DNA from 3 places in the Streptomyces sp. NPDC056061 genome. Region 2 is predicted to be linked to each of the others. Evidence: riboswitches for the same ligand, from Rfam matches in the RefSeq annotation. Region 2 holds a riboswitch; each other region holds the start of a gene.
What was found. A riboswitch is a leader RNA that binds a small molecule or an ion and turns the genes downstream of it on or off. The one in region 2 is predicted to bind cobalamin.
Positions count from the first base shown of each region.

Region 1: it holds a riboswitch for cobalamin, as region 2 does, so the genes downstream of both, ACFC79_RS31515 (cobalamin biosynthesis protein) here and ACFC79_RS02200 (ribonucleoside-diphosphate reductase subunit alpha) in region 2, are expected to answer to the same signal.
Region 3: it holds a riboswitch for cobalamin, as region 2 does, so the genes downstream of both, ACFC79_RS04360 (prenyltransferase/squalene oxidase repeat-containing protein) here and ACFC79_RS02200 (ribonucleoside-diphosphate reductase subunit alpha) in region 2, are expected to answer to the same signal.

Region 1 is NZ_JBHJWQ010000030.1:56,843-61,062, forward strand. Features, by position in the region: gene ACFC79_RS31505 (anion permease) at 86-1,354, shown strand; gene ACFC79_RS31510 (hypothetical protein) at 1,374-1,604, shown strand; cobalamin riboswitch at 1,777-1,910, shown strand; gene ACFC79_RS31515 (cobalamin biosynthesis protein) at 2,055-3,089, shown strand; gene ACFC79_RS31520 (cobyric acid synthase) at 3,086-4,220, shown strand, end outside.
Region 2 is NZ_JBHJWQ010000001.1:491,636-495,855, reverse strand. Features, by position in the region: gene ACFC79_RS02210 (DUF3311 domain-containing protein) at 245-499, shown strand; gene mctP (monocarboxylate uptake permease MctP) at 496-2,124, shown strand; cobalamin riboswitch at 2,285-2,413, shown strand; gene ACFC79_RS02200 (ribonucleoside-diphosphate reductase subunit alpha) at 2,552-4,220, shown strand, end outside.
Region 3 is NZ_JBHJWQ010000002.1:55,135-59,354, reverse strand. Features, by position in the region: gene ACFC79_RS04365 (SCO2322 family protein) at 1-533, opposite strand, end outside; gene ACFC79_RS04360 (prenyltransferase/squalene oxidase repeat-containing protein) at 530-1,801, opposite strand; cobalamin riboswitch at 1,910-2,048, opposite strand; gene ACFC79_RS04355 (MBL fold metallo-hydrolase) at 2,105-3,145, opposite strand; gene ACFC79_RS04350 (protein kinase) at 3,444-4,220, shown strand, end outside.

The DNA of each region.
Region 1 (4,220 bases), on a different contig from region 2:
CGCAGCGCCCTGCCCAGTTCATCTCCCGTTCACCCAGGTTGCCTACGGTCCACGTGCCAATGACGTCGAACGATTGCCTGGGTAAATGGAACACATCACGCTGCTCCTCGCGATTGTGATCGTGACAGCTCTAGTGTTCGATTTCACGAACGGTTTCCACGACACCGCCAACGCGATGGCGACCACCATCTCGACCGGCGCGCTCAAACCGAAGACCGCGGTGGCCATGTCCGCCGCTCTCAATCTCGTCGGCGCGTTCCTGTCCGTGGAGGTCGCCAGAACGATCTCCGGCGGGATCGTCGACGAGGACGGGTTGCGGACGGAGGTCATCTTCGCGGCACTCGTCGGCGCCATCCTGTGGAATCTGCTGACCTGGCTGGTCGGGCTGCCGTCCAGTTCCTCGCACGCCCTGTTCGGCGGCCTCATCGGCGCGGCGGTGATGTCGGCGGGCTGGTCGTCGGTCAACGGCGGAACCGTCGTCACCAAGGTGCTCATCCCCGCGGTCGCCGCCCCGATCGTCGCCGGTGCCGCCGCGCTGCTGGCCACCAGGCTGACGTACCGGATCGGCGGGAAGATCCGCGACGAGGCCCAGGAGAAGGCCACCGCCAAGGGTTACCGCGCCGGTCAGATCGCCTCGGCCGGGCTTGTCTCCCTCGCCCACGGCACGAACGACGCGCAGAAGACCATGGGCATCATCACCCTGGCCCTGGTCACCGGCGGGGTGCTGCACCCGGGCGCCAACCCGCCGGTCTGGGTGATCGTGTCCGCCGGTACGGCCATCGCGCTCGGCACCTACCTGGGCGGCTGGCGGATCATCCGCACGATGGGCAGCGGCCTCACCGACCTCAAGCCGCCGCAGGGCTTCGCCGCCCAGACCAGCGCGGCCACCGTCATCCTGGCCTCCTCGCACCTCGGGTTCTCCCTCTCCACCACCCAGTCCTGCTCCGGCGCCGTCATGGGTGCGGGGCTCGGCCGCCGGGGCGGTGTGGTCCGCTGGTCCACCGCCACCCGGATGTTCGTCGCCTGGGGTCTGACCCTGCCGGCCGCGGGTCTGGTCGGCGCGGGTGCGGAGCTCCTGACCAAGCAGGGCACCTGGGGCGTCGTCGTCGTCGCGGCGCTGCTGGTCGCGGGTTCCGGCTCGATCTGGCTGCTGTCGCGCCGCAAGCCGGTCGGCCACGGCGACGTCGCACCGGCCGAGGGCCACGTCGAACCCGCCGGGGTCGTCACCACGGCCATCGCCGCCGTCAGCCCGCCGCCCACCATCGCGGCCCACACCGCGGCACAGGACCTCATGACCACCATTCCGGCCCCGGCCGCCGCCGTCCAGGACCCGGCGCGCCCGGCCGCCGTGTGACGACCCGAAGGAAATCAGCATGAAAATCGACTGGGCGGCTCTCGGCTCCGTCTTCGGTGTGTCCCTCGTCGTCACCGTCGCGCTGGTGGGCCTCTTCACCCTGGGCATCGTCGGTCTCGCCAAGCAGCCCGAACCGGCGGCGCAGGGCGGCTCCGGCGGCTCGCAGCTGCTGGCCCGCGCGGGCGCGTACCTCTGCTTCGCGCTGTGCGCGGCGGCGGTCGTCTACGGGATCTATCTGATCGTCGTCTGAGCCTCTTCCTCCGCACTCCCCCGTCGGGCCGGACACCCTCCGTGTGTCCGGCCCGACGCCGTGCGCCGCGGCCCGATGTGGGTCTCGGCACACTGCACCGGCGCAGGTCAACGGCGAGTTGACGGGCGTTCTCGGTGCGTGGTGGACTGCCGGAGCCAATTACGGCGACAGCAGAGGAAGCCGGTGCGAATCCGGCGCGGTCCCGCCACTGTCACCGGGGAGCGGCCCCCACACCGGGAACGTCACGGCACGCCACGCGCGAGCTGGAAGGCCGGGGGAACCGCGGATCCGGGAGCCAGGAGACTCTCGTCGCCGATCACGTCGAACCAGGGCGCGGACCCTGAGTGAGGACATGTCGCCATGCCTGGCAGCCGTGCGTCCCTTGCAGCGGCGCTCTCGCCGAGAGCCGCCCGAACGATGTCCCTCCGAGGCACGACGGCAGGCTGAGCCATGCGTGCCGACCGCATCTTCGCGTACGGCGCCACGGCCGGTCTGATCGGCGATCTGCTGCTCGGTGACCCCCGCCGGGGGCACCCGGTCGCCGCCTTCGGGCGGACCGCGGCGGGCGTCGAGCGCCGTCTGTGGCGCGACCACCGCGGGTGGGGCGCGCTGCACACCCTCGTCTGCGCCGGAGGCGCCGCGGGCGGTGCCGTGCTGCTCACCCGCGCCCTGCGGGGTCGCCCCGCCGCCTCCGTCGTGCTGACCGCGGCCGCCACCTGGTCCGTCGTCGGCGGCACGTCGCTGGGGCGGGAGGCGCGGGCCATCGGCGGCGCGCTGGCCGCCGGGGACGTGGAGCTCGCCCGCGAGCGGCTGCCGCATCTGTGCGGGCGCGACCCGCACTCCCTGGACGGGCCGCAGATCGCCCGCGCCGTGGTGGAGTCCGTGGCCGAGAACACCTCGGACGCCGTGGTCGGCGCCCTGGTGTGGGGGGCGCTGGCCGGGGTGCCCGGCCTCGTCGGATTCCGGGCCGTCAACACCCTGGACGCGATGGTCGGCCACAAGTCGCCCCGCCACCGGCGCTACGGCTGGGCCTCCGCCCGCCTCGACGACCTCATGGGCTGGCCCGGCGCCCGGTTGACGGCCCTGCTCACCGCGGCCGCCGGAGGGCGGCCCCGGGACGCGGTACGGGCCTGGCGGGCCGACGCGGCGAAGCACCCGAGCCCCAACGCGGGCCCGGTCGAGGCGTCGTTCGCGGGTGCGCTGGGCGTACGCCTGGGCGGGACGCTGGCGTACGGCGGCCGGGTCGAGCACCGGCCCGTGCTGGGCGGTGCGACCGGCCGGGCGGTGGGGACCGAGGACATCGAGCGGGCGGTGCGGCTGTCGCGCCGGGTGGGCGCGCTGGCGCTCGGCGTGTGCGTGGCGGCCCGGCTGGGCGCGGGCCTCGCCGCCCGCCGCATCGCCGCGGCGGGCGGCGCAGGGGCCCGGAACACCCGGGTACCAGGTGCGGGCGGACGGCGACGGATCGCGGGACGGAGACGGATATGAGCGGCGGACTGCTGATCGCCGGCACCACCTCGGACGCCGGCAAGAGCGTCGTCACGGCGGGTATCTGCCGCTGGCTCGTGCGCCGGGGCATGAAGGTGGCGCCCTTCAAGGCGCAGAACATGTCGCTGAACTCCTACGTCACCCGGGAGGGCGCCGAGATCGGCCGCGCCCAGGCGATGCAGGCGGCGGCCGCCCGGGTGGAGCCGACCGCGCTGATGAACCCGGTCCTGCTCAAGCCCGGCGGCGACCGCTCCAGCCAGGTGGTCCTGATGGGCAGACCGGTGGGCGAGATGAGTGCCCGCGGCTACCACGGCGGTCGCCAGGAAGCGCTGTTCGGCACCGTGGTGGACTGCCTGGAGCAGCTCCGGGGCACGTACGACGCGGTGATCTGCGAGGGCGCGGGGAGTCCGGCCGAGATCAATCTGCGGCGCACGGACATCGTGAACATGGGGGTCGCACGCGCGGCGGGCTTCCCGGTCGTGGTCGTCGGCGACATCGACCGCGGCGGCGTCTTCGCCTCGTTCTTCGGCACGACCGCGCTGCTCGCCGCCGAGGACCAGGCACTGATCGCGGGCTACCTGGTGAACAAGTTCCGGGGCGACGTGTCGTTGCTGGAGCCGGGCCTGGAGATGCTGCACGGGATCACCGGGCGCCGGACGTACGGGGTGCTGCCCTTCGCACACGGTCTCGGCATCGACGAGGAGGACGGCCTGCGAGTCTCGCTGCGCGGTGCCGTGCGCGAGTCGGTCGTCGCGCCGCCGCACGGCGAGGACGTGCTGCGGGTCGCGGTGTGCGCGGTGCCGTTGATGTCGAACTTCACCGACGTGGACGCGCTGGCCGCCGAACCGGGCGTCGTCGTCCGGTTCGTGGACCGTGCCGAGGAACTCGCCGACGCCGACCTGGTCGTGGTGCCGGGCACCCGGGGCACCGTGCGGGCGCTGGCCTGGCTGCGCGAGCGCGGTCTCGCCGACGCGCTGGCGCGGCGGGCCGCCGAGGGCCGGCCGGTCCTCGGGATCTGCGGCGGTTTCCAGCTCCTCGGCGAGCACATCGAGGACGAGGTGGAATCCCGGGCCGGGCGGGTCGACGGGCTGGGCCTGCTCCCGGTACACGTCCGCTTCGACCGTGCGAAGA
Region 2 (4,220 bases):
GCCACCGCCCACCCCGCCGCACCACCACCCCGTCCGCCCCCGTGGAACGCCGTTCCCCACGGGGGCGGACCGCATGCCGGGGACGGATGAACTCCCGTACGCCCGACCGGATTTCGCATGTGTGCACCCGTTCACGGAACTGTTTCCGGACCGCGATGCGGCCGGGGGGTGACGCTGACCGGAAACCTCCCCTAGATTTCCTGCGCACCACAGCAGGTGATCAGCGAGGGGACGGAGTCGCCGCATGTCTGCAAGCCCGGAAGGAAAGCCACCCGCCATCACACCCGTGAGGGTGGTCATCGCCCTGTGCCTCGTCGCGCCGTTCGTCGCGATGCTCTGGGTGAGTTCGTACGCGAAGGTGGACCCCACCTTCATCGGTATCCCGTTCTTCTACTGGTACCAGATGCTCTGGGTCCTGATCTCCACCGCGCTCACCGCGACCGCGTACAAGCTGTGGCAGCGTGACCAGCGCTCCCGCAAGGGGGGTGCATCGGCATGAAGGACGGCGTGAACGGCGTCGCGCTCGGCGTCTTCGTCTTCTTCTTCCTGGCCGTCACGGTCATGGGCTTCCTGGCGGCACGCTGGCGCAAGGCCGAGAACGAGGCGAGCCTCGACGAATGGGGCCTGGGCGGAAGGTCGTTCGGAACCTGGGTCACCTGGTTCCTGCTCGGCGGCGACCTCTACACGGCGTACACCTTCGTCGCCGTACCCGCGGCGATCTACGCGGCGGGCGCGGCGGGCTTCTTCGCCGTGCCGTACACCATCCTGGTGTACCCGCTGATCTTCACCTTCCTGCCCCGGCTGTGGTCGGTCTCGCACAAGCACGGGTACGTGACCACCTCGGACTTCGTGCGCGGGCGGTTCGGTTCGAAGGGCCTGTCGCTGGCGGTCGCCGTCACCGGCATCCTCGCCACGATGCCGTACATCGCGCTGCAACTCGTCGGCATCCAGGCGGTGCTGGACGTGATGGGCGTCGGCGGCGGCGAGAACACCCACTGGTTCGTCAAGGACCTGCCGCTGCTGATCGCGTTCGCGGTGCTCGCCGCCTACACCTACTCCTCCGGCCTGCGGGCACCCGCACTGATCGCCTTCGTCAAGGACGGCCTGATCTACCTGGTCATCGCGGTGGCGATCATCTACATCCCGATCAAACTCGGCGGTTTCCACGACATCTTCGCCGCCGCGCAGGAGAAGTTCGCCGGTCCGCCCGGAGGGAAGCCCACCGGTTCCCTGGCGCCCGGCGAGGCGGGCCAATGGGGCTACGCCACCCTGGCGTTGGGCTCGGCGCTGGCGCTCTTCATGTACCCGCACTCGATCACGGCGACGCTCTCCAGCCGCAGTCGGAACGTGATCCGGCGCAACACCACGATCCTGCCGCTGTACTCGCTGATGCTGGGTCTGCTGGCACTGCTCGGCTTCATGGCGATCGCCGCCGGGATCGATGTGGAGAACGGACAGCTGGCCATTCCGCAGCTGTTCGAGAACATGTTCCCCGACTGGTTCGCGGGGGTGGCCTTCGCCGCCATCGGCATCGGCGCGCTGGTGCCCGCGGCGATCATGTCGATCGCCGCGGCGAACCTCTTCACCCGCAACATCTACAAGGACTTCCTCAGGCCCGACGCGACCCCCGAGCAGGAGACCAAGGTCTCCAAGCTGGTGTCGCTGCTGGTGAAGGTCGGGGCGCTGGCCTTCGTCCTCACCATGGACAAGACGGTCGCGATCAACTTCCAGCTGCTCGGCGGGATCTGGATCCTCCAGACGATGCCGGCCCTGGTCGGCGGTCTGTTCACCCGTTGGTTCCACCGCTGGGCGCTGCTCGCGGGCTGGGCGGTCGGCATGGTGTACGGCACGGTGGCCGCGTACGGGGTGCAGTCGTCCACGCAGAAGCACTTCGGCGGTTCGTCCGCTCAGATCCCGGGCATCGGTGAGATCGGTTACATCGGCCTCACCGCGTTCGTGCTGAACGTGGTCGTGACGGTGGTGCTGACGTTCGTCCTGAACGCGGCGAAGGCGCCCGCCGGCACCGACGAGACGTCCCCGGCCGACTACACGGCCGACGCGGGCGACCCTGGCGTCCAGGTGGAACTGCCCCCGGTCACCGCAGGAGCGCCGGCCATCCGCTGACCGCCCTCCCGGGCCCCGGACGGCCCGCCCCTGCCGGAAGGGGGCGGGTGGCGGGCCGTCCGGCGTCCGGGGAGAGGCCCGCAGGGCGCCTCCTGCGGGCCCGACACACGGAGGCCGACACAACATCTGGGGGCTGCCTCATCGAGCGGCCCCCACATGTATGCTCATCCTCGCTGTCGTCGCAGGGGAATCCGGTGCGAATCCGGAACTGTCCCGCAACGGTGTGTTCAGTGCGCTTTTGCGCACACCCGACCAAGTCCGACGACCTGCCGACAGCGCACCCGGCTCGACCGATCCGGGTGCCAGACGTCCGGGCCTCGCGGATGGGCCGGTGGACGCCGTACGCAGTGCCGCCCGCCCAGGGCTCCGTGCTGCCCGGCTGCCCCGTTCCCCCGCCGGCCCCGAGCCGAGCGAGGGAGAGCACCACGTGACCATCGCGCCAGCCGATCCGGCCTCAGTCGCCGCGTCCGTAGCGGCCGAGTCCGAGGGAACCGCACACGACGGGCCGGGCACCGCACTGCTGCGGACCCTGACCGACCTCACCGTCGACCTTCCCGACGCCGATCCCGGACGGGTGGCCGCCGCCGCGCTGCGGGGCCGCAGCGCACGGGCCGACGAGGCCGAGCTGCGGTCGCTGGCCACCGAGGCCGCCGCGGGACTCATCTCCGAGGACCCCGCCTACTCCCGGCTCGCCGCCCGGCTGCTCACCCGCACCATCGCGGACGAGGCGGCGGGCCAGGGCGCGGTCTCCTTCTCCGCCTCCGTCGCCGTCGGCCACCGCGAGGGCCTGATCGCCGACCGCACCGCCGCGTTCGTCGCGGCCCACGCGGCGGCCCTGGACGCCCTGGTCGAGCGCGCCCTCCTCGACGGCGCCGACGACCGCTTCGGCTACTTCGGCCTGCGGACCCTGCACAGCCGCTACCTGCTGCGCCACCCGCACACCCGCCAGGTCATCGAGACCCCGCAGCACTTCATGCTGCGGGTGGCGTCCGGTCTCGCCGAGGACGAATCGCCTCAGGCCGTGGACGAGGTCGCGGCGCTGTACGGGCTGATGAGCCGGCTCGACTACCTGCCGTCGTCGCCGACGCTGTTCAACTCCGGCACCCGGCACCCGCAGATGTCCTCCTGCTACCTGCTGGACTCCCCGCTCGACGAGCTCGACTCGATCTACGACCGCTACCACCAGGTGGCGCGGCTCTCGAAGCACGCGGGCGGCATCGGTCTGCCGTACTCCCGCATCCGGGCCCGCGGTTCGCTGATCCGCGGCACCAACGGGCACTCCAACGGCATCGTGCCGTTCCTGAAGACGCTCGACGCGTCCGTCGCCGCCGTCAACCAGGGCGGCCGCCGCAAGGGTGCCGCCGCGGTCTACCTGGAGACCTGGCACGCGGACATCGAGGAGTTCCTGGAGCTGCGCGACAACACGGGCGAGGACCAGCGGCGCACGCACAACCTCAACCTGGCGCACTGGATCCCGGACGAGTTCATGCGCCGGGTCGACGCGGACGGCGACTGGTCGCTGTTCTCCCCCTCCGACGTGCCCGAACTCGTCGACCTGTGGGGCGACGCGTTCGACACGGCGTACCGGGCCGCCGAGGCGAAGGGCCTGGCCCGCAAGACGATGCCGGCCCGCGAGCTGTACGGCCGGATGATGCGCACCCTCGCGCAGACCGGCCAGGGCTGGATGACGTTCAAGGACGCCGCCAACCGGACCGCGAACCAGACCGCCGAGCCGGGCCGTGTCGTCCACTCGTCGAACCTGTGCACCGAGATCCTCGAAGTCACCGACGACGGCGAGACGGCCGTCTGCAACCTGGGGTCGGTCAACCTCGGCGCGTTCGTCGCCGACGGCGGCATCGACTGGGAGCGGCTGGACGCCGCCGTCCGCACCGCGGTGACGTTCCTGGACCGGGTCGTCGACATCAACTTCTACCCGACCGAGCAGGCCGGGCGCTCCAACGCCAAGTGGCGCCCGGTGGGCCTGGGCGCCATGGGTCTCCAGGACGTCTTCTTCCAGCTGCGGCTGCCGTTCGACTCCCCCGAGGCCCGCGCGCTGTCCACGAAGATCTCCGAGCGGATCATGCTCGCCGCGTACG
Region 3 (4,220 bases), on a different contig from region 2:
ACGGGCGCCGGGTGCCCGCCGTCGCCCGACACCTGCTCGCCGCAGCCGGTGGCCGGGTAGCCGGAGATGGCGCAGAGCAGCGCGTCGCTGTTGTAGCGCAGCGGCTTGGCCACCGAGGCGAGCGCCTCGGCGGTGCTGGCGTCCGGGGCGATCCGCGCACAGGCGGTGCGCTGTGCGGGCGGCGTCCGCCCGTCCGGGGCGTCCGAGGCCGTGCCCGGGTCGATGACGAGCGCGATCCGCTTGGATCCCTTCTCGGCCGGGGTGTCCGCGCAGATCTTCGCGAAGTCGGGAGCGGTGCGCGGTCGTGCGGAGTCCTGGGAGTCCTCGCTCACCGAGAACCGGAATCCCTGCACCGAGCCGTCGTCCGGCCGGACCAGGGCCGGGCCCTGGGTGGCGTACGTCCAGCCGGTGCCGGAGCCCTCCCAGAACGACCAGTACCGGTAGCCGGCCGCCCGGGCCGGTCCCGCGCACAGCACCGCCAGGACGGCTCCCAGGACCACGACTACCGCGCCGGACCTTGCCGACCGCCTCACAGCTGCTGGTTCTTCCGGCGGCCGCTGATCAGGAACCCGACACCGGCGCCGACGACGAGGCCGATCCCGACGAACCACCACACGCCGCCGATCACGTCGTCGCCGCTGTGGACCTGGTCCTTCTGCGTGGCTTCGTACCCGGTGTCGGTGGACGGGTCGGGCGTCGTGATCGCCGCGGGCTTCGGCCCTGCCGCGTTCAGTCGGTCGACGAGGTTCACGCCGCCGAAGTCCCGGGCGTCGCTGCCGGTCGCGTGCGCGGCAAGGATCAGCTGCGCGTAGGCGGCGGGGCCGTTCTGCTCCGCCCAGGGACCGGAGTTCTTCTTCAGCCAGGCAACGGCCCCGGCGGCCTTGTCCTGGTGGCCGGAGGCGGACAGCGCCACGACGGCGTCGGCGGTGTTGCCGAAGTCGGGCTGCGGGGCGGTGTCCTCGGCGCCGGGCATCGGCGCGAGGTCGAGGTGGCCGTCGGCCGCGAGGGCCCCGGCGAGGAAGTGGGCACCGTTCTGGGCGGCCTGCTCGGGGTTGAGGTCCGTGCCGGGGTGGCAGCTGGTCCCCTTGGCCGCGGCATTGTTGCCGGTGGCCAGGGCCTTGCCCATGGTGCCGAGCACGGCCGCGGCGGTGGCGTCCGCGTTGGCGGCGAGCTTCCCCGCCTTGTCGGCCTGATAGGCGAAGGCGCCGCCGTCCTTGCCGCCGCACGGGATCGACAGCGCGAGCAGCGGGTCGTACGGGGTCTTGCCGCCCGGGGTGGTGATGTCCGCGAGCTGCTGGCCCTGCCGGGCGAGGGCGCCGATCACCAGCGAGGTGGAATTGGCGTCGCTGGGCTGTCCGGCGGCGTAGCCCCAGCCGCCGTCCTCGTTCTGCACCGACTTCAGCCAGCGGACCGAGTCGTTCACGGTCTCCCGGTGCCCGTCCACCTCGACGAGCGCCTGCACGGCGACCGCGGTGGCGTTGGTGTCCAGCATCGTCTTCGCGTCGCACGGCCGGGAGACGTCGGCCCGGTACGCGGCGAAGGCGCCGTTGTCGCACTGCTGGCCGATCAGCCAGTCGACCGCCTTCGCGGAGGGCGTCACTCCCTCGACCCGCTGGGCGAGGAAGGCGAGCGACTGTCGCCAGACGCCGTCGTAGGTGGGGTCCTTCGTGCCGTACAGCCCGGCGGGCAGTGGGGCGGACCGGGTGGGCGGCGGGGTCGGCGCCGCGATCGCGATTGGGGTGGCCGCGCTGAGCAGGACGGCGGTGGCGGCGAGCGTTGCCGCGCTGCGGCGTACGGTCATGGCGGGCGGGGCCTCTCCTGCACGGGGAACCGGGGACGGGCACGCTCACGCACCAGGCTCCGGCTCCGTATACCTCGACGGTGCCGACCACCGGGGTTCCGGTGGTACGAGCCGGTCACGACCGCGGACAGGGCATTCCGACTCACCGTCCGCAGGACGGCTCACGGCTGCGTGGTCAGTGCCGGATTCGCACCGGCTTCCCCCTGTACGGGCATGATGACGACCGTCCCACTCTACCGGGCGGTCCGGAAGCACCCCCGGGGCCCGCCCCACGGCTGCGGTCGACGAGGTACGTCGCCGATGTCACACCGCGAGGTACGTCACGGGATCGCTCCCCGCCACCGCCTCCGCGCGCCCCAGCTTCACCAGCCGCCGCAGATGGGCCTCCGCCTCCGAGACGGCGATGTTGCGCGAACCGGGCGGGATCTGCTCCCAGGGCCGGTTCCACTCCATCCGCTCGGCCAGTTCCCACGGGGTCAGCGGCACGGTCAGCAGCCCGAGCAGCCCGGTCAGCCGCTCCTCGTGGTGGACGAGGAGTTCCCGCACCCGCCCCGCCGCGTCCGGGAACGCGTACTGATGGGCGGGCAGCACCTCCGCGACCCCGAGCCGCCCGATCCGCTCCAGCGAGTCGAGGTAGTCCCCGAGGGGGTCGGTGACGGTGGCGTCGTCCGGGTCCTCGTACAGCCCGATGTGCGGGCTGATGCCCGGCAGCAGATGGTCCCCGGAGAACAGCCGCCCCCGCCCCGGCAGCTCGGCCGGATGCCGCTCCTCCAGGTGGAGGCAGACGTGGCCGGGGGTGTGCCCCGGCGTCCAGACCGCACGCAGCCGCCGCCCCGCCAGGTCCAGCAGTGCGCCGGGCACGATCTCCCGGTCCGGGAGCGCGGCCCGCGCCCCGGGCAGCGTGCTCATGCGTCCCCGTTCCGCCGCCGCGGCCCGCAACGGCGCGAGATGCGCCTCGGGCGCCCCGACCGCGGTGAGCTTGCCCACCAGATATGTCAACCAGGTGCCGGGCTCCGACTCGCGGGTGCGGCGCACGATCTCGGTATCCGCCGCGTGCATGGCGATCCAGGCCCCGGACGCCTCGCGGACCTGCCCGGACAGTCCGTGGTGGTCGGGGTGGTGGTGGGTGATGACCACGCCGTGGATGTCGGCGACGTCCGTGCCGACGGCGGCCAGCCCGGCGGTGAGCGTGTCCCACGCCTCCGGATCGTCCCAGCCGGTGTCGATCAGGACCGGCCCGCGATCCGTGTCCAGGACGTGCACCAGGGTGTGGCCGAGCGGGTTGTCCGGGATGGGCACCTTGATGCTGTGCACGCCCCCGCCGTGGTCGGTCACCTGCGTCATGGGCTCCCCATCTCCCCGCGGCCCGGCCGGTTCGCCGGACGTTCGGACGTGACGGCCGTTGCGACGGCCGTGCGGTGCGCACTCGTCGACCACTGTAACGAGAACTTGTTTCAGTAGTAGCCCCGGTCGACCACCTTCGGCGTCCGGGTGGAAGGCGGGCTGGTGCGCCCGGATGAGGGGGCGGGGCGGGGCGGGGCCGGTGGTTCCGGCTTCCGTGCGGCTCGTTGTTGCGACAACTGGCAATAACTAGGCAGTGGTTAAGCGAAAAAGGGTTGTTGTGATCCGCTACCTTGAGCCCGTGGCTGACAACACGCGACAACAACTGATCGCTGGGCGCTACCTGTTGCTCGAACGCCTCGGCAGCGGAGGCATGGGAACCGTGTGGCGCGCCACCGACCGCCTGCTGGGGCGAATCGTCGCGGTCAAGGAAGTGCATCTGCAGACGGGCGGCGAGGAACTCGCCCAGCGCGCCCGTCGCGCGCATCGCGAGGCCCGCGCCATCGCCGGGATCTCCCACCCCAACGTGGTGGACGTCTACGACCTCGTGAGCCACGAGGACCGGCTGTGGCTGGTGATGGAACTCGTGAAGGGCCGCTCGCTGGCCGAACACGTCGCCGCCCTCGGCCCGATGCCCCCGTCCCGGATCGCCGGGATCGGCCTTGAACTGCTCGCCGCGCTCGACGCGGTGCACGCCATCGGCGCGCTGCACCGGGACATGAAGCCGGCCAACGTCCTGATGCGCGAGGACGGCAGTGTCGTGCTCTGCGACTTCGGCATCGTGGCACTCGCCGACACCACATCACTCACCACACCCGGCGCGGTGATCGGCACCCTGGACTTCATCGCCCCGGAACGCCTGAGCGGCCGTCCGGCGGGACCGCCCAGCGACCTGTTCTCACTGGGCGCCACCCTGTGCGCGCTGCTGTCCGGTCATTCCCCCTTCGCCCGCCCGGAGCCCGTCGCGGTCCTGTACGCCGTGATGAGCGAACAGCCGGAGATCCCGGCAGGTGCCGGGCCGTTGACCCCGGTGCTCGAAGCCCTGCTGCGCAAGAACCCGGCCGAGCGGCCGACCGCC